DNA from 2 places in the Enterocloster lavalensis genome. Region 1 is predicted to be linked to the other one. Evidence: a T-box and tRNA genes for the amino acid it is inferred to sense, from the RefSeq annotation. Region 1 holds a T-box; the other holds one or more tRNA genes.
The links. The T-box of region 1 lies ahead of leuS (leucine--tRNA ligase). A T-box ahead of a tRNA ligase gene usually reads a tRNA of that ligase, here a tRNA-Leu.
Positions count from the first base shown of each region.

Region 1 (10,162 bases):
GGGCGGACTCCTGGAAATTCTCCTTGAGGTAGTCCGCGCCCATCACCTCGTTCAAATCCGCAAGCACCCCTGCGTTGGCCACGGTGTTGAAAATTCCGATATCCACCTGGGCAATATCCAGCTGCTCGCCGCCCTGGGTACGGATCAGCAGCTGCTGCGCCGTGTCGGCCCAGGTCCAGCCCACCCATGTCACTTCATTTCCCGTATCCTTCCGGTACGTGTCCATCATCCGCTGGAAAATATCCTTGGAGGCCTCCTCCTCGCCGGACCATCCGGCCCAGACGATATTCTCCGCTTCTTTTGCCGCCTCGGTGGCGCCACTCTCCGCTTCCGTCTTCTCCTCCTGCTTGGCTGTCTCAGCTGTGGGAGCCGCCGTCTGCTCGGTTTTTACCCCACCCCCCGTGCATCCAACCAGCATTCCCGCTGTCATCGCTGCCGCCAGCACGACGGCCAATGTTCTTCTTTTTTTCATGGTAATCCTCCTCTTTATATGATAATAGAATTGCTAATACACACAAATTTCAAAGACCTCGGCCCGCCTGGCTCCGTATGTACCGCGGATTTCCAGGGTCAGCCCCGTCACCGTAATACCGTCCTGAGGCAGAGCCCTCCAGGTTCTGTTCCAGTTGTCCTCAAGAACCGCTATCTCTCTCCTGCTTCCGTCCGGCAGGATTCCATAGATCACCGCGCTCTTTACAAGCTCCGGCGGCATGCCGGTCCGCGGAAGGAATTTATGGTGGTCGTCCCACATGGAGGCTCTGGAGGAATTCAGCTCTCTGGACAGGTCCGGATTGAAGAATACAAGAATCTCCCTGACAGTCCTGGGCTCCTGAAAATCCAGTCTGATCCACGGAAATTCCCCGCCCTCCCCAAACGCCGGCCCGGATATCCAGGACCCCGGCTCTCTCCACGGGCGGTTGTAGCCGTTCACCACGTTGGACTCGCCGTAAAGTCCGCAGTCATCCGGCAGCTTCAGGCAGGGGTAGCAGTATTGGGGGCTGTCCTCCCGCCCCAGCAAAAACCCGGTCAGCTGCTCCTCCCCGGTCACAAAGGACACGGACTGGTTTCCGGAAAACTCCAGGGTAATAAAGCCGTCCGCAACCCCCTCCGGAATCGGAAAGCTGATCCAGCTTTTCCCCTCCGGGATCACGGTTTTCATGGTTCCCAAACGGCTGCCCAGAGCCAGCCTGGAAGGCACGTCGCTCCGATAGCACTGGTAGGAGACCTCTGTGGTTTGTCCGCTCTCCACCAGGAACTCCGTCCCCGCCGCCCGCCGGGGAAACACCAAAATTCCGCCGTCCGACAAGGAAAATGTTCCCGTCTCCCCAAGTGCTCCCCGGCACTCCGCGCCGGAGGAGGAAACAATGGCTTCCTGCGCCAGATCCCCCTCCTCATGGTACCGGATTCCAGGGATCATCATATCGTTTCTCAAAAGGGTCTGCTGAACTCCCTGAATCTCTTCCGCTGCCAGATCCCCCGGCCGCTTCCCCAGCTCGATGCACCGTGCCGCCAGCGTACCGGCCGCCTGGCCGGACAGAGCGCAGGTATTCATAATCCGCGTGGAGGCGAACGCCACATGGCTCACGCCGATGTCCCTGCCCGCAAACAGCAGGTTGGAATCGCAGGTTGGATAAAGGCAGCCCAGGGGAACAGCGTACACCTGAACCGGAATCTGCGTACAGTTGTCCTCCTCCGTCTTAAATCCGTGGGACGGGTGAAAATCCAGGTACCACCCGCCGTAGAACGCGCCGTCCTCAAACGCTCTGTGCTCCAGAATATCCTGCTGGGTCAATATTTTTTTCGTGATAAAGCGCCGGCTCTCCCGCTTGCCCGGCATGTTTCCCTCCCAGCTGAGGGTCAGACAGTCCGCGTCATAGCGTCCGCTGTTTTTGATATAGTCCCAGACACCGGCCGTAAACCGCTTCAGTTCCAGACCAATCTCCTGGGCCTCACGGATGGTGTCCGCCATTCCTCCGGTCTCAAACCACCAGTAGTCGCAGCCGTCCATCTTCTCATTGGCGATCCGGCCGCCCTTTCCCAGCAGCTCCTCGATGGTTTCCCGGGGATAAGCATAGTCAGGGGCGATGTAGGAAACCGGATGGTCTTCCCTCTTGGTGAAGAAAAACAGCGTGCTCCCAAAGGTGGTGCGCTCCTCCTCCACCGGCGCAAAGGACTCCCCGTAGGTGTCTCTGCTCTCCTTGCCCATCCGGTAGGGCAGCCCGGCCATGGCTCCCAGGGAACCGTCCCCGGTGGCGTCGATGTAATACGCGCCCTCAAACCGCAGCTCCTTTTCCGTCATCATCTGAAACCCCGACACCCAGGCGATCCGGCCCTGGCCGTCCGTCTCCATCCCGCTAATGTGCGTATTCAAATACAGCTTCAGATTGGGCTCGGATAAGACCTGTTCCAGGAGCACGTCGTCCCAGAACACCGGATTGCCTTCCTGATTCAGATAGAGATTGCGGAGCTTTAATTCTCCCCAAATCCCCATCTCCTCGCCGTAAAGATTCCCCGCCCCTGTGGCGCCTCTCGTCCATACCCGTATCTCGCTGCTGGAATTGCCGCCCAGCACCGGCCGGTCCGTTGCAAGGACCGTTTTCTTTCCCAGCCTTGCGGCCGCCAGCGCGGCGCATATCCCGCCCGGCCCTCCGCCTGCTACTACTACCTCTGCCTCTACCCGTTCCGTCACCGCAAAATCCCCCTGTGTTTTTTACAGAATAATACTTTTAAATATTTCTGTATATCGGAATTATTTATAGTATTTCTGATTTGCGCTTGCACTTTTTTGTGTTTTTTGCTATCTTTTCTATATAGTAACAATTATAAATCCGTTGTGCATTAAATATCCTGCTCTATTTCTGGATTATTCTGCAATCTAATCCACATTTGTGCCGGACCGGAAGGGGATTTCCATGAATTGTCATTATCAGAAGATCGCGAACTATCTCGCATTTGCGGAGAAAGAATACAATATTTCCATCTGTATCAAGGATTACTCGGGGTTTATCCCGGTGAACCGGGAGCTGGACGAAGCGCTCCAGCCCTTTCTCACCCACGCCAACGCATTTTGTATGTACATCAAGTCCGACCGTCATATCTATCACAAATGCCTGACCATGATCCGGAAGATGAACAACCGGTTCCGAAAGGACCGCTGCACATTTTTCGGCATGTGCCACGCCGGACTCTGCGAGTACGTGACTCCCATCATCAACGGAGACTTTATTATCGGAACCATCAATATCGGATTCTTCGGCGGGTACGATGCCCTGGCGCTCAACCGGATTCACCACGTGTGCGCCCAGTCTGAGCTTCTCTCCGAGGAGGAGGCCGTCCGGCTTTACCGCAAGAGCTTCACGCCGCCCACGATCTCCCCGGAGGTGCTCATCCCCACCATGGAGCTGATCGCGGAGTATCTCTCCATGACCTACGACACCATCAAAGACACCCACGACGCCTCCATGCGGCGGCGAAGCTCCAACGAGGACACGATCCTGTCCCACGCCTCGGAGTACATCCGGCAGAATTTCACCGAGCAGATCCGGGTCTCGGAGCTGGCAGGCTTCTGCCATTGCAGCGAGTCCCACATCAGCCACATTTTCCGGAAACGGTTTCACTTAAACATCAATTCCTACATCAACAAGGTGCGGGTGGAAGCTTCCAAGGACTTCCTGGTGGGCTCCCAGACCTCCATTGCGGACATTGCCCTGAGCGTGGGCTTCTGCGATCCCAACTATTACTCCAGGGTCTTTACCCAGCTGATGGGCATCCCGCCCACAGAGTACCGCAGGCGGTTCCGGAAGCAGGGGGTGCAGGACTGATGAATTGCCGCCATCGCCGTATGCTGCACCGTCTGCCGCCACCGTAGTCCGCCACCGCCACCGCCGCCGTCCGCCAGAGACGGAGGCCCTGCGGACACCCCCAATCGCCCGTTTACCTGATCCCCCATTTAACTGATCATCCCTTTATCCGATCACCCATTTAACCGCTCCCCCATTTACCCGCAAAAAGCCGCTGCACGGCCCGGATTCCTCCGGCCGTACAGCGGCTTTTGTTAAATGCAATGGGCTGCGGGCAGAGCCTGCGGCCCATTGTTCTCGTCTCGATTGTGCCCCGGGCGCAGCCCGCGGTCAATGGTTTCCCATTATTTGCACACAATATTGATAATCCGCCCCGGAACATAGATTTCCTTCACAATGTTCCCGGTCAGCTTGTCGGCAACAGCCGCCTTACCCGCGGCGATGGCGTCCTCCTTGGCGATATCGGCTGCCACGCTGATCACGGTTCTGGTCTTGCCGTTGACCTGTACGGCGACCTCAATCTCGTCCTCCTTCATGGCCTCCTCGTCGAATTCCGGCCACTGGGCGTGGAACACGGTGTCCGTGCCGCCCAGCTGCTGCCACAGCTCCTCGCCGATGTGGGGCGCGAAGGGAGCAAGCAGGATCACGAAGGTTTTTAAGGTCTCTTTGTCGATGCCGCCCTCTTTCTTGGCGATCTCGATCAGCTTGTTGTTGTGCTCCATGAAGCCAGAGATCACGGTGTTTAAGCTGAACTGGTTGAAGCGCTGCTCAATATCGTAGACCAGCTTGTGGCGCTCCCTGAGCATTTCCCGGGTGGGCTCCACGTTCTTATCCTTGTTGTCCATCACCAGGTTCCAGAAGCGGTTTAAGAAGCGGGAAACGCCCTCGATGCCCCGGTCGTCCCATTCCGCATCCAGCTCCGGCGGTCCCACGAACAGCTCGTAGAGACGCAGGGAGTCGCAGCCGTAGTCCCGCACCAGGTCGTCCGGGGACACCACGTTGCCCTTGGACTTGCTCATCTTGATGCCGTTCTTGCCGGTGATCATACCCTGGTTGAACAGCTTCTTGAAGGGCTCGTCAAAGTCGATGGCTCCGATGTCGCAGAGGAACTTGGTGTAGAACCGGGAGTACAGAAGGTGCAGCACCGCGTGCTCCACGCCTCCGATATACATGTCCACGGGCAGGTACTTGTCCGCCTTCTCCCTGGACACCAGCTCCTCGTCGTTGTGGCTGTCCACGTAGCGCAGGAAATACCAGGAGGAACCGGCCCACTGGGGCATGGTGTTGGTCTCCCGCTTGGCAGGAGCGCCGCAGACCGGGCAGGTGGTGTTAACCCACTCGTCGATGGCAGCCAGCGGGGACTCGCCGGTACCGGTGGGCTGATAGCTCTCCACATCCGGCAGGCGCAGGGGCAGCTGGTCCTCGGGAACCGGCACGCAGCCGCACTTGGGACAGTGGATGATCGGGATCGGCTCGCCCCAGTAGCGCTGGCGGGAGAATACCCAGTCGCGCAGCTTGTAGTTCACCGTCTTGTGGCCAAAGCCCTTCTCCTCGATCATGTGAGGGGCTTCCTGTTTCAATACCGCGGACTCCATGCCGTTCCAGTCGCCGGAATTGATCATCACGCCGCTGGCCTCGGTGTAGGCCTCGGTCATATTTTCGATTTCCTTGCCGTCCTTGGCGATGACCTGCACGATGGGCAGGCCGAACTTCTTGGCGAACTCGAAGTCGCGGTCGTCGTGGGCGGGCACGCACATGATCGCGCCGGTGCCGTAGTCAGCCAGCACGTAATCGGACAGCCAGATGGGCGTCTTGGCCCCGTTTAAGGGGTTGATGGCGTAGCTGCCGGTGAACACGCCGGTCTTGTCCTTGGCCTGCATGCGGTCCACGTTGGAGCGCATGGAAGCGTCGAAGATATACTGCTCCACCGCCTCGCGGGTCTCGTCGGTGGCCAGGCTCTTTGCCAGCTCGTGCTCCGGGGCCAGCACCATGAAGGTGGCTCCGTAGAGGGTGTCGGGGCGGGTGGTGTAGACGGTGATCTTCTCATCCCTGCCGTCGATGGGGAAATCCACCTCCGCGCCGTAGGATTTGCCGATCCAGTCGGTCTGCATCTTCTTGACCTTCTCCGGCCAGTCCAGCTTGTCCAGGTCGCTTAACAGGCGCTCCGCGTAGGCGGTGATCTTTAACATCCACTGGCGCAGATTTTTCTTGGTCACCGTGGTGCCGCAGCGCTCGCAGCAGCCGTTTACCACTTCCTCGTTGGCAAGGCCGGTCTTACAGGAGGGACACCAGTTGATGGGGAACTCCTTCTCGTAGGCCAGACCCTTCTTGAACATCTGCACGAAAATCCACTGGGTCCACTTGTAGAACCCGGGGTCCGTGGTGTTTACTTCCATATCCCAGTCGTAGATCGCCGCGATCTGCTTGATCTGGCGCTTGATGTTTTTGATATTCTCCTCCGTGGACTTGGCCGGGTGCACGCCCATCTTGATGGCGTAGTTCTCAGCCGGCAGGCCGAAGGCGTCCCATCCCATGGGATGGATCACATATTTGCCCTTTAAGAGCTGGTATCTGCTCCAGACGTCGGAGATCACATAACCTCTCCAGTGGCCCACATGCAGGCCGCTGCCGGAGGGGTAGGGGAACATGTCCAGGCAGTAGTATTTCTCCTTCTTGCCGTCATTTACATTGATGGGCTTCGCTTCCCAGTTTTCGCGCCATTTCTTCTCAATGGCGCTGTGGTTGTACTGTGTAGCCATAGCTTGCTTCCTCCATTGTTCTTGCTTGGTACATTTCGTGAGGGGGCGGACGGTTCCTTCCGGCCGGCTGGCCGTTGTACGAAAAAAGCCCTGCGCCCCTATTGCTAGAGACGCAGGACATAAGCTCCCGCGCGGTACCACTCTGATTCACACGCCGTTTGGCGCATGCGCTCGATTCCTTGTATAACGGTCAGGGGCCGGCATTTCTTACGCAGGCTGGATCGCCCTTGGGAAAGCTACTCAGGGGCCAGTTCAAAGAATCCTTCCCACCGGCTCGCACCCTCCGCCGGCTCTCTGAAGTTCGGAATTCCTCTACTACTCCCCGTCTCAGTATTTATGCTGACTATAAATTTAACATATTTGCAGCGGGGTGTCAATGCGTATTCTTAACGATTTTTCCCATGATTTTCCCCACCGCCCGAGCGTTTCCACAAGACATAGGAGTAGATTGTGGGAATCAGGATAATTGCCACAACGATTACAAAATACGGGCCGGAGCGCCCCATGAGGCCGAAGGCCAGCATAGCCAGACCGCCCAGGGTCCACACGTACCCGGCCAGCCGGTGGGTCCTGTTCCAGTTGTCCTCGTCGGCCAGGGTCCAGGGCAGCTTGATTCCCAGGGTGTAATTCTGTTTGCATTTGGGCATGTAGTTGCCGATGACAATGAACAGAATCGAGATCGGCACGCTGGTGAGCAGCCCCACGTTCAGCTCCACCCCCACGCCGGACAGCATGGTGATGCACTGGACCAGCACCGCCAGGATCACGATGAACCAGCGGGTGATCTGCTTCAGCTCCCGGGAACGGGCGATATTGGCCCGCTTGGGATCCGCCAGAAAGGCGAAATTGACCACCACCGCCATGAGCAGCATAAAGCCCGGTATCCCGAAGCAGGCCATCAACCGGCTGGAGTAGCCGTTGACCTCTCCCGCGCCGTTCCAGTGGGTGGGCACCTGCTCCGGCAGCCTGCTGTAAAAGACCAGTGAGATGGCGAAGGGCACCAGGGCCATTCCCCAGTAAACCCAGTCGGAAAATGTCATATTTTTGATCGAACCGCTAATCTTCTTCATGTTTTTCCTCCATTAAATCCTGAATCCAGGCCAGTACCTCCTCAAACACGGAGAGGTTCAGCTCATAATAGATATATTTGCCGGATTTGCTGTCATCTATCAATCCGGCGTGTCTGAGGATGGACAGATGATGGGAAATGGTGGCTCCCGTGGTGTCGAAATGGGCCACAATCTCCCCGGCCGTGAGCTTTTCCTGCTTCAACAGGTTTAAAATCTCCCGGCGGGTTGGATCGGACAGCGCTTTAAAGGTATCGGCAAAGGACATGGAGTGCCTCCTTTCTCCCATTTGATGGTTATCATTTAGATATTTCTCTAAATATCTAAACGTATTGTACCACAGTGAAGGCGAACTGTCAATCTGGAAATAACTGGGGTTTCACTGTAATCGCCCCAGGCTGCGCCAGCGGCCCCTTGCATTCAAAAAGAGAAGCAGAGGTTTTCGGCCCCTGCTTCTCGCTCTCACTGCTGTTTATTTACATAATTTCTTAAACTCATCCGCCACAAACTGAACCTGTGTGCCGACGATTACCTGCACGCTCTTCTGGCTGGGACGGATCACCCCGGCGACACCGGCGGATTTGATCTTCTTCTCATCCACCTTGGTGTAGTCGTTGATCTCCAGTCTCAGTCTGGTGATGCAGTTGTCAATGCTCTTTACATTCTCTTTGCCGCCAAGGCCTTCCAGGATAATGGTTGCAACCTGGGTGTAGTCGTTGTTGGCAAGCTTAGCGGAGGTGTCGTCCGCCTCGTCGTCATCCTCACGACCGGGTGTCTTTAAGTTGAAGGTCGTAATCATGAATCTGAATACCAGGTAGAATACTGCAAACGCGGCGATGCCCAGAGGAATAATCAGCCAGGTCTTCGCTGCGGCCGGAAGGGCTGCGGAGAACAGCAGATCCGTTGCGCCGGCGGAGAATGAGAAGCCGGCACGGAAGCCAAGCAGTACGGTCACAAAGGTAAAGACGCCGTACAAAACTGCGTACACTAAGTAAAGTGCGGGAGCCAGGAACATGAATGCAAATTCAAAGGGCTCGGTAACGCCGCAGACAAATGCGCACAGCGCTGCGGATGCAAGGATACCAATAGCAATTTTCTTCTTGTTACTCTTTGCGCAGTGGATCATAGCCAGAGCAGCTCCGGGAACTCCGAACATCATGCAGGGGAAGAATCCGGACATGTACATTCCAAGGCTCCAAGTAACATCTGCGCTGGTTTTGCCTGCCCAGAAGTTGCTTAAGTCGCCTAATCCGATGGTGTCAAACCAGAATACGTTGTTCAGCGCGTGATGCAGGCCGAACGGAATCAGCAAACGGTTTAAAAACGCATAGAGACCTGCGCCTACTGCGCCCATCTTTGCGATCGACTGGCCTAACGCAGTCAGTCCGCCGAAAACGATCGGCCATATAAACAGGAGGACTGCCGCAGCGATAATCGAGAACATTGCAGTAACGATAGCAACACAGCGCTTGCCAGAGAAGAAAGCCAGCCAATCCGGCAGTCTGGTATTCTTAAATTTGTTGTAGCAGGTAGATCCGATGATACCGGCGATAATACCGATCAGCGCATTCTGGATCTTAGCGAATGCCATTCCCTGGATGGTGTCCGGCGCAATACCGGCCAGAGTCTGAACCACTCCCGGAGAGAGCAGATGGGTAATCATCAACCAGGAAACAAGGCCTGCCAGGCCTGCAGTTCCGTCATGGTCATCCGACATACCGACCGCAACGCCTACCGCGAACAGGAGGGCGATAATTGCGCCGTCGATCAGCGCCAGCGCCGCCTGGGTGAGGAAGTAACCGATCATGGGAATCGCACCCGTGATATCTCCGCCCTGCATAACCGCCGGGCAAAGGAAGTAGCCGATACCGGATAAAATACCTGCAACCGGTAAAACAGCAACGGGCAGCATCAATGACTTGCCAAGCTTCTGTAACCATTTCATCATAATAATAAATCCCCTTTCTTTAATAAGATTCACACATCTATCTAAACCTTTACAGGTTTAAATCAATTTCGGACCTTCAACAGTCCAGTTCCTTCATAACCCGGCGGACCGCTTCCATGGCCTTCTCTTCGTCCGGCCCCTCCGCCGTAAAGGTGATTTGATCCCCCTGCACACATCCCAGAGACAGAATCTGAATCACATCCTTACCGTCCACCTGTTCCCCGTTGCCGCTGATGGTCACCGCGCTCTGAATATCCTTCAGCGCCATCATCAGCTGGGCCGCGGGCCGGGCGTGAAGCCCCATGGAGTCCTTCAACACAAAACGTTCTTCCAGCATATCCGTCCTCCTTTTCCGCCTGTATAACCTAGTTCAGCTCGATCACGGTGTCGCCTTCCCGGACCTCCATGCCGCTCTTTACGGTCATGTCGGGGAAATTGGGCGTGTTGCAGACGATCACCGGCGTCACCACGTCATAACCGGCTGCCTTGATCTTCTCCATGTCAAACTCCAGCAGCGGGGTTCCCTTGGACACCTGCGCGCCGGCGTTCACCAGTGCGGTGAAATACTGTCCTTTCAGCTCCACGGTG
Region 1 is NZ_CP176637.1:5,758,370-5,768,531, reverse strand. Features, by position in the region: gene ACK2JC_RS25850 (sugar ABC transporter substrate-binding protein) at 1-472, opposite strand, end outside; gene ACK2JC_RS25845 (FAD-dependent oxidoreductase) at 506-2,689, opposite strand; gene ACK2JC_RS25840 (helix-turn-helix domain-containing protein) at 2,913-3,821, shown strand; gene leuS (leucine--tRNA ligase) at 4,145-6,559, opposite strand; T-box leader at 6,663-6,897, opposite strand; gene ACK2JC_RS25830 (SdpI family protein) at 6,946-7,629, opposite strand; gene ACK2JC_RS25825 (autorepressor SdpR family transcription factor) at 7,616-7,894, opposite strand; gene nagE (N-acetylglucosamine-specific PTS transporter subunit IIBC) at 8,099-9,574, opposite strand; gene ACK2JC_RS25815 (HPr family phosphocarrier protein) at 9,651-9,911, opposite strand; gene ACK2JC_RS25810 (PTS glucose transporter subunit IIA) at 9,940-10,162, opposite strand, start outside.

Region 2 (10,162 bases), 2.5 Mb from region 1:
CGCGCCAAGTCCATGCGCGTGCTCTCCGAGTCCGAGACTCCGCCGTTCCCCATCGAGGAGAACAGCAAGACCAAGGAGGAGCTGCGCCTGAAATACCGTTTCCTGGATCTGCGCCGCCCGGATTTGCAGCGCAACATGATGGTGAGAAGCCGCGTTGCCACCCTGACCAGGGCGTTCCTGGCCGACGAGGGTTTCCTGGAGATTGAGACGCCCACCCTGATCAAGAGCACCCCCGAGGGAGCCAGGGACTATCTGGTGCCCAGCCGCGTGCATCCCGGTTCATTTTACGCGCTGCCCCAGTCTCCCCAGCTGTTTAAGCAGCTGCTCATGTGCTCCGGGTACGACCGCTATTTCCAGATCGCCCGCTGCTACCGGGACGAGGACCTGCGGGCGGACCGCCAGCCGGAGTTCACCCAGATCGACATGGAGCTGTCTTTTGTGGATGTGGACGAGGTGCTGGACGTCAATGAGCGTCTGCTGCAGAAGCTGTTTAAGGAGATTTGTGATTACGATCTGCCCCTGCCCCTGCCCCGGATGACCTGGCAGGAGGCCATGGACCGCTTTGGCTCCGACAAGCCGGACCTGCGCTTCGGCATGGAGCTTCAGGATGTGTCGGACGTGGTGAAGGGCTGCGAGTTCGCGGTGTTCAAGAACGCCCTGGAGAACGGCGGGTCCGTCCGCGGCATCAACGCTGAGGGACAGGGCCATATGCCCAGAAAGAAGATCGACGCGCTGGTGGAGTACGCCAAGGGCTTTGGGGCTAAGGGCCTGGCTTATGTGGCTATTAACGAGGACGGCAGCTTAAAATCTTCCTTTGCCAAGTTCATGACGGAGGAGGAGATGGGCGCTCTGGTGGCCGCCATGGGCGGTAAGCCGGGCGATCTGCTGCTGTTCGCCGCGGACCGGAACAAGGTGGTCTACGACGTGCTGGGCAACCTGCGCCTGGGGCTGGCGAGACAGCTGGATCTGCTGAAAAAGGATGATTTCAAGTTCCTGTGGGTGACGGAGTTCCCGCTCCTTGAATACTCCGAGGAGGAGGGCCGCTTCGTGGCCATGCACCATCCCTTCACCATGCCCATGGACGAGGATTTGCAGTATATTGACTCCGACCCGGGACGGGTGCGGGCCAAGGCTTACGATATCGTGCTCAACGGCGTGGAGATGGGCGGCGGCTCCGTCCGTATCCATCAGGGCGACGTGCAGTCCAAGATGTTCGAGGTGCTGGGCTTTACGCCGGAGCGGGCCAATGACCAGTTTGGATTCCTGCTGGAGGCATTTAAGTACGGCGTTCCGCCGCACGCGGGCCTTGCCTACGGCTTTGACCGCATGGTGATGCTGATGGTGGGCGCGGACAGCATCCGCGACGTGATCGCATTTCCGAAGGTGAAGGACGCGTCCTGCCTGATGACCGAGGCCCCCACGCCGGTGGACCCGGCGCAGCTTAAGGAGCTGGGGATTGAGGTTGCGGAGACGGAAGAGGAATAAGATTGTAATATGAGTTGACGGTAGGGCCGGGCGGCTGCTTTTGTGGGTAGAAAGCGGCCGCCCGGTATTGATTTTGTAGGGCGGCTAGTGCGGGAGCGCGGGGCCACGGGGCCATGCCAGCCACAGTCCCGCGGGCCCACAGGGCCAGCCGCAGCCCCGCAGTCCCGTAAACACCTGTCCCACCCGTCAGAATACCCCGCAAAGGAGGTAACATCATGAGCGTAACGGTATCTGATCTATTAAAACTTCCTTCCCTAAAACCCGCGCGGGTACTGGCCGGGGCGGGTGGGCTTTCCCGCACCGTGGCCTATGTGTCCGTGCTGGAATGCGCTAATCCCCAGATTCTGGAAGATGATCTGTTTCCCGGCGACACTTACAGCGGAAGCGAGATCGTGATCACCGGTTTCATGAACAACCCGGCGGACGAGCGGCTTCAGTGCGCGGTGGTGCGCCGTCTGGCGGAGGCGGGCGAGGTGGGGCTGATCCTGTATTACGTGGGGGTCTATGTGCCCGCGGTGCCGGAGGAGATGAAGCGGATCGCGGATGAGAAGGATTTCGTGCTGATCCAGATGCCTGAGAAACGGATGGATTTCCGGTACGGGGAAGCCATCTGCGAGATCATGGAGCGCATCGTCCGGGACCGCATGGTGAACCCGGCCTTTGTGAACGAGCTTTTGGAGCAGGTCTCCCGCCTGCCGCGCCACCAGCGCACCGTGGACACCATGCTGAAAATGCTCAGCGAGCGCATGATGGCCTCCTTCCTGCTCACGGACGGTTCGCTGCGGGTACTGAACGAAGCCACCTGGCCCCACAGCCTAGGCAAAACCCTGCGGGACTTTCTGGAGGCCGGAAATCTCCCGGAGCCGGAGGGGGAGGCCGACGTCTGCATAAACGGTTCGGATTACAGGCTCTGCCGCGTGTCCGTGAAGCTGGACCAGAGCCGCCGGATGGAGCTTTTCATCTTCCGGGAAGGGGAACCCCTGTCCCGCTCTGCGGTGGAACAGGCCGGGGACGCGGTGCGCCTGGCGGCCAATATCTGGAGTACCCAGCACGAGACGGTGGCCGTTCGGGAGCTGGTGCGCGCCATTCTCCAGGATGAACCCATGAAAATGCGCCGTTTGGCCAATATCTTCCACATTGATGTAGCCGCAATCCACTCCATGGTAATTCTCCATGGAGAACAGGAGTGGAACGACGGGAACTCCGCCGCCGTTTTGCAGCGGCTGTCGGACCTGCTGAACAGTTACTTCGGAACCGTGGTCACGGACGCTTATGAGGGGGAGCTGGTTCTGTTCATGGACGGCCCGGGGTCCCTGAGCGAGGAGCGGGAGATTCAGACGGCTCTGGAAGCCTGCCTGGCCGGGGAGGACCAGCCCTGCACATTTACCTGGTGTAATCACCTGGCCGACACGGCGGCGGTGCGGGAGGCGTTCCTGCTCCACCGGGAATACCTGGCGGACGCCCGGAAGCTGTTCCCCCACAAAAACGCCTACCACACCCGGGAAATGGAGTTCGCCAGGGCATGCCGCCTGAGGATCGCGGGCGGGGAGACCGGCCTGTACGAGTGCCAGAGGCCCCTGGAGCCCATTGCAAGGGAAAAGGACGAGGCCAGCCTGGATACGCTGGAGGTCTACCTGCTGGACGCCCAGTGCAGCTACCAGCGGGCCGGGGAGCTGCTATTCCTGCATAAAAACACGGTAAAATACCGCTTAAACCGCTGCTCGGACCTGGTAGGCTACCACATCGGCGATTTCCCCGACACCCTGCCCCTCTACCACGCCGTGGCCGTCCGGCGTCTGCTGCGCTCGTAGCGGCGTACGTTTTTTGTCCAAAATGACAAAAAATCAGGCGAAAATTCGTCTGGCCGGAGGATTCCGCTCCGGTTGAAATTTTAGTATGCTTATCTGAGATAAGGCCGGCGGGGTCGATCCGCCGGCCTTTCGTGAACGTAAAGGAGCGGAAAAATATGCGGAAAATCGGATTGTCTGAGATTGAGGACATCGCCCTGGGCGCATCCCTGTTAGGAGCCGGGGGCGGCGGAGACCCCTATGTGGGAAAGCTGGTGGCCATCGGAGCGGTGCGGGAGTGCGGCCCCGTCACCCTGCTGGAGCCGGACGAGGTGCCGGACGACGCGCTGGTGATGCCCATCGCCATGATGGGTGCGCCCACCATACTGGGTGAGAAAACCATCGGCGAACATGAATACCAGAACCTGTATGAGATGGTGAGCAAGTTTTTCGGCCGCCAGGTTTACGCCTTCATGCCCATGGAGGCGGGCGGCGTGAACTCTATGCTGCCCATCGCGGCGGCGGCCAGGCTGGGACTGCCTCTGGTGGACGCGGACGGAATGGGCCGGGCCTTCCCGGAGCTGCAGATGGTGACCTTCACCATGGGTGGCGTGTCCGCCACTCCCATGGCTCTGGTGGATGAGAAGGGCAACAGCGCCATTTTCAACACCATCACTAACAAATGGACTGAGGAGCTGGCCCGGGCGGTGACCATGAGCTGCGGCGGTTCCGTTTCCGTGTCCCTTTACTGCATGGACGGCGCGACCATGAAGCGATACGGGGTCAGGGACATTGTGACCCGCAGCCAGAAGCTGGGCGAGGCCATCCGCAAGGTGAAGAGCGTCAGCGGCAAAACGCCGGAGGAGGCGTTCCTGGAATACGCCGAGGGATACCGGCTGTTTAAGGGCAAAATCGTGGACGTGCTGCGGGAGACAAAGGGCGCGTTCAACTATGGCAAAGTGGTTTTGGAAGGAATTGGAAGCGACAAGGGGCACCAGGCCAGAATTGTGTTCCAGAATGAGAATCTCTGCGCCCAGGTGGACGACCGGATCGTTGCCACTGTGCCGGATTTGATCTGTCTGGTGGACGCGGAGACCTTTATCCCGGTGACCACGGACGCGCTGAAATACGGAAAGCGGGTGCTGGCCGTGGGGCTGAAATGCTTTGAGATGTGGCGTTCCGAGGCGGGGCTGGAATTGGTGGGTCCCCGGTATTTCGGGCTGGATACGGATTACATACCGTTAGAAGAGCGGGCAAACGGAGGTGAGGCGGATGTATAAGCTGGGAATTGACGTGGGCGGCACCAACACGGACGCCGTCCTGATTGACGGGAACCGCCGGGTGGTCGCGGAGGTAAAACACCCAACCACCGGCGATATTTACGACGGCATCGTGGGTGCGGTGCGGGAGGTGCTGGCCCGGGCGGACGTGGACCGGTCGGAAATCCGCCAGGCCATGCTGGGAACCACCCAGTGCACCAACGCCATTGTGGAGCGGAAGAACCTGGCTCCCATCGGCATTCTGCGCATCGGCGCGCCCGCCACACTGGGCATCCCGCCCATGGTGGACTGGGCTGAGGATATCCGCCGGATCGCGGTGGATTACGCCATTGTGGGAGGCGGATTTGAGTACGACGGGAAGGAACTGGCGCCGTTTGACAGGGAGGCGGCCGGAAAATTTTTTGAGGGATTGAAGGGAAAGGTGGAGTCCGTGGCCATTTCCTGTGTATTTTCCACGGTGCGCAACGACCACGAGCTGGAGGCCGCGGCCCTTTGCCGGGAGGTGATGGGGGAGGGCGTTCACGTGTCCATTTCCAGCGAGATCGGCTCCATGGGCCTGATTGAGCGGGAAAATGCCGCCATCTTAAACGCCGCCCTCTATCAAGTAGCGGACCGGTTTACGGAAGGCTTTGCCCGTTCCCTGGCGGAGGAGGGCGTAACCAACGCGGACGTGTACCTGTCCCAGAACGACGGAACTCTGATGACCATGGAATATGCCAGGCGTTATCCCATTCTCACCATAGCCTGCGGCCCCACCAACTCCATCCGGGGCGCCAGCTATTTAAGCAATTTGTCTAATGCGGTGGTCATCGACGTGGGCGGCACCACCACGGACCTGGGTATGATCCAGAACGGCTTCCCCCGGGAGTCCGGCGTGGCGGTCACCATCGGCGGCGTGCGCACCAATTTCCGCATGCCTGACGTGATCTCCATCGGCCTGGGCGGCGGCTCCATCGTGCGCAGCTACGCGGACGGCAGCGTGACCGTGGGCCCCGACAGCGTGGGCTACCGCATCGCGGAGAAGGCCCTGGTGTTCGGCGGGGATACCATGACGGCCACAGACGTGGCGGTGCGCCTGGGTATGGTGGAGCTTGGCGATCCCTCCCTGGCGGCCGGGATTGACGAGGACGTGGCGTTAAAGGCCATGGAAGCCATGCGCGCCATGATTGAGGACAGCATCGACGCCATGAAGGTGTCCGGCGCGGACATCGACGCGGTGCTGGTGGGAGGCGGATCGATCATTGTCCCGGACCGCCTGGCGGGCACCAAAACCGTGGTGAAGCCCGACCATTTCGGCACGGCCAATGCCATCGGCTCCGCCATCTCCAAGGTGAGCGGTACGCTGGAACAGCTGATCAATTACGATGAAATTCCGCGGGATGAGGCGTTAGAAAAAGCCCGGGCCGCGGCGGTGGAACTGGCGGTGCAGTCCGGCGCGGTCCGGGAGACGGTTGAGATTATAGAGGTTGAGGATGTGCCGCTGGCATATTATCCGGGAAATACCAACCGGGTGAAGATTAAGGCGGCGGGGGATTTGGCGGACTAGCGGCGTGTGAGCGCGCGGCGCGGCGAAGCCGGAAACGCAGCGGTGTCCGGCGGCGTGGAGCGCGGATTAGGATTTAGAAGGATTTCCCATACCCGTTCAGCCACGCGCGGTCCTCAAAGGGCATTTTTGCAACGCCGGGGTTCTCCTCGGCGGGGATGCCCAGGGGCATGTAGATGGCTACGGTCAGGTCCTGGGGCACGCCCAGAAGATCGCCCATCTGCCGGGCCTTCTCCCCCTCGATCTGTCCCTCGATCCAGGTGGTGGCGTAGCCCTTATCCACGGCGGCCAGAAGGATGTTCTCGGCCGCCGCCGAGTAGTCGTGGATGTGGTAGGAGTTGCCGCGGTAGGAGACGTGCTCCCTGGTCAGCAGCAGAATCGCCGCGGGCGCGGTCAGGGCCCAGGGCTTGTCGTAAATCTCCGCAAGCTTGTGAGCCAGCTCGGGATCGTTCACCCCGATAAAGCGGGTGGTCTGCTGGTTGCAGCCGGAAGGCGCGGCTACGCCGGCTTCCAGGATTTCCTTAATGGACTCGGCGGGAATGGGATCGGGTTTGTAGGGTTTGCGGTAGCTTTTGCGTTCGTGGATTGCATTCATTAATTCCATGAGATCAGGTCCTTTCTGAAGTTGAGAGTTATTACAGCATGGGGTAATTTATCTTTTAATATATTTCGTGTTCTTTCCGGTTCCTTCCTGTGAAATCAAATATTTTTCAATCATTTGTTTCAAAATACGATTAGCAGTTGACTGGCTGACGCCAAGTAAGCGATCCACATCGCTCCGCACAATGGATTCCCTGGTGGCAAGGAGACTGAGAACACGTTTTTCATCTTCTGTTGGCGGTTCGTAGACCGGAACAGGTTTGGATGAGAAATTGAGATTCGGCAGGGTAATCTTAAAGGCATTGTTGGTTACTTGGATTTTAGGCTCTAAATCGGTCCCTGCGTATGCCTTGATGATTTTGGGCATTCCGGTACCGTATGCTTCAATCAGCTGCAGACGATAGAAGATGGCTGCCAACTTGGGGTTTCTGCATACAGAAAGGCCAAGCATAATATCTTCCAGAGCAATGCCGGCAGGAAGTCCGCCAACAGAAACAAATTCAATACGGTCATCATAGACGCTGATCAATGTACTGGCACTGAAAGAGTAATCTCTGTGAACCAGAGAATTGAGCAGTGCTTCCCTGAGCGCTTCTTCAGGATAATCACGGGTATCTCTGCGATATAATCCTTCAAATGTGGCTTTTGTCTGATTCCGCATATCGAGATAAGCGTACATTTCCTCCATCTGCTGGAACAGGGAACCGCCAAATTCCCGTCTGTCCTGAAATGTTGTTTTATCTGTTCCTGAAAAAGCCGCGGCTTTTATGGTATGACTGCACTGGTCAGAAAGAAGCAGCGCTACATTAGAATATATACCATCCTGCGATACCATGCCAAGTGTCTGCATTTTGGCAGCGTCAAACGGCACGTTACGTTTCTTGAATTGTTCCTCAGCGGCTTTAAAAGTGAGCTGCTGTTCTAAAGAACGCATTGTTTCAAAACTATCCCCATCTGTTTCCTTAATCATTCTGCGTATTGCGGTGTCTGTGGCAGGGTCGGTTGATGTGCCGTTGCGGACATAGACGCCACTTGGTTTTAAACCTTTGCTGCCAAGATAATACGGACGATCGGTTCCCTTCTGAACAGTTACCGCAATAATGTTTTTTCCTTCAACGCAGAGTGTTTCATAACGGACGAACATTGTTACATCCGGTTTGATGGAGTCACGAATCATGTTGCTCAGCTGCAAAGTTGACTGATCGGTATCCGCTAGGCCAATCACATTTCCACTGTCCTCTACGTCGACATATAATGTGCCGCCCCGTGAATTGGCAAAGGCAATAATCTCCTTGCAAATGTCACTGATCAACTGGGATTTCAATTCTACAGTGTCGCTTTCGGTGAATGTCATAAGGCACCTCCAGTGGTTCTTCTATTTATGATTATATTCATTCTTGTCATTCTTGTCAAATACTATTCATAAAATGGTGAGAAGAATGATGAGAACCGCAGAGTATTAGAATTTTAGAACAGGATTTTCCTAAAAGAAAGCAAAAATCCTGTGTGCTTTTTTGCACTCTATAGATGAATATCACGACATAAAAAATGGACAAACCCATTTAGTCAGCAGGGTTTGTCCATACACAACATAGAACGAAATGCGGGTAGCCGGACTTGAACCGGCACGGAGTCGCCTCCGAGGGATTTTAAGTCCCTTGTGTCTGCCTATTCCACCATACCCGCAATGCACGTGCCACGGCTGAAAACGAGGACCTTTAATACGCTCTGCGCTGATGTCCTTAAGCTATAACTGACACGCTAATGGGCGGAGGTGGATTCGAACCACCGAAGCAATTTGCAGCAGATTTACAGTCTGTCCCCTTTGGCCACTCGGGAATCCGCCCATTTACTGGATAAGCAGTGATAATAATACCACATGCAGGCCAAAAAATCAAGGGTTTTGAAAAGAATATTAGTCGGATTCCCCCGGAATGTGGCCGTTAAGCCGGCTTACTTTCCTGGCCGAAAAAGACCGCCCTGCGTTTCGCGGCAGGACGGCCTTTCCCGGTTGAGTAGGAGTGCATCTATTTCCCCAGCTTACGCTGGAAGAATTTCACAATCTCCATGATCGGGATGATGAGTACCGCCAGTCCCAGGGCGACCGCATACTCGTTTAAGTCAATGGGAGTAAACTCAAAGGCGGCGGCCAGGAACGGCACTTCAATCACAGCGGTGGTCAGTATTAGGGATACGACCATGGCTCCGAACAGGAAATGATTGTGCGTGGTCATTTTGAACAGGGAGCCGCGGCGGCTTCTCATGTTCAGGGAGTGGAAGATTTCAACCATGGACAGGGTTAAAAATGCCATGGTGGTTCCATCTGGGCTGTTGACGAATTCCCATACACCGCTCTCGATGTAATGGCCGATGAGGTAGGACACCATCACCAGGACGGTGACGATTGCGCCCTGGAAGAACACGTCGAAGCCCATGCCGCCCGCAAAGATTCCCTCTTTGGGATCTCTGGGAGCGCGCTTCATGATGTCGGGCTCGCTCTGCTCCAGCCCCAGCGCCAGGGCCGGGAAACAGTCGGTGATCAGGTTGATCCAGAGCAGGTGCACCGGCTCCAGAATGACAAATCCGATCAGGGTTGCGAAGAAGATCGCCAGCACCTCCGCCAGGTTGGAGGCCAGCAGGAACTGGATGGCTTTGCGGATATTGGCGTAGATCCGGCGTCCCTCCTCCACGGCTGAGACGATGGTGGCGAAGTTGTCGTCCGCCAGCACCATGTCCGCCACGTTCTTGGTCACGTCGGTGCCGGTGATGCCCATTCCGACACCGATGTCCGCGCTCTTGATGGAGGGGGCGTCGTTGACGCCGTCGCCGGTCATGGCGGTGATTTTACCCTTGGATTTCCAACCGGTGACGATGCGCACCTTGTGTTCAGGCTGCACTCTGGCGTAAACGCCGTAGTGCTCGATGTTCTGGTTGAATTCCTCGTCGCCCATGTCGTTTAGCTGGGCGCCGGTGATGGCCTGGGAGGCGTCGGTGATGATTCCAAGCTCCATGGCGATGGCCACGGCCGTGTCCTTGTGGTCGCCGGTGATCATAATGGGACGGATTCCCGCCTGGCGGCATTCCACGATAGCGGCTTTCACCTCCGGGCGCACCGGATCGATCATGCCGGACAGGCCCAGGTAGATGAGATCCTGCTCCAGGAATTCAGGATCGGAGTTCTCGGGCAGCGCGTTCCAATCGCGTTTGGCGGCGCAGAGCACCCGAAGCGCCCGGTCTGCCATGGATTTGTTGCTCTTTAAAATGGCTGCGCGGATCTCGTCGGTCATGGGAACGGCCTGGCCGCCCTCCATCACCCTGGTACAGCGCTTTAACACCTCGTCGGGCGCGCCCTTGGTGAACTGGACGATCTGTCCGCCCTCCGTCTGGTGGACGGTGGACATCATCTTTCGCATGGAGTCGAAGGGAGCTTCCGCCACACGCACATAGCGGGCCTTCAAGTCGTTTTT
Region 2 is NZ_CP176637.1:3,269,222-3,279,383, forward strand. Features, by position in the region: gene aspS (aspartate--tRNA ligase) at 1-1,485, shown strand, start outside; gene ACK2JC_RS14615 (PucR family transcriptional regulator) at 1,701-3,296, shown strand; gene ACK2JC_RS14620 (DUF917 domain-containing protein) at 3,452-4,552, shown strand; gene ACK2JC_RS14625 (hydantoinase/oxoprolinase family protein) at 4,545-6,098, shown strand; gene ACK2JC_RS14630 (nitroreductase family protein) at 6,172-6,699, opposite strand; gene ACK2JC_RS14635 (RNA-binding domain-containing protein) at 6,748-8,049, opposite strand; tRNA gene ACK2JC_RS14640 (tRNA-Leu) at 8,298-8,381, opposite strand; tRNA gene ACK2JC_RS14645 (tRNA-Tyr) at 8,461-8,542, opposite strand; gene ACK2JC_RS14650 (cation-translocating P-type ATPase) at 8,723-10,162, opposite strand, start outside.
Region 2: it encodes a tRNA-Leu, which carries the amino acid that the T-box ahead of leuS (leucine--tRNA ligase) is inferred to sense. The anticodon was not compared.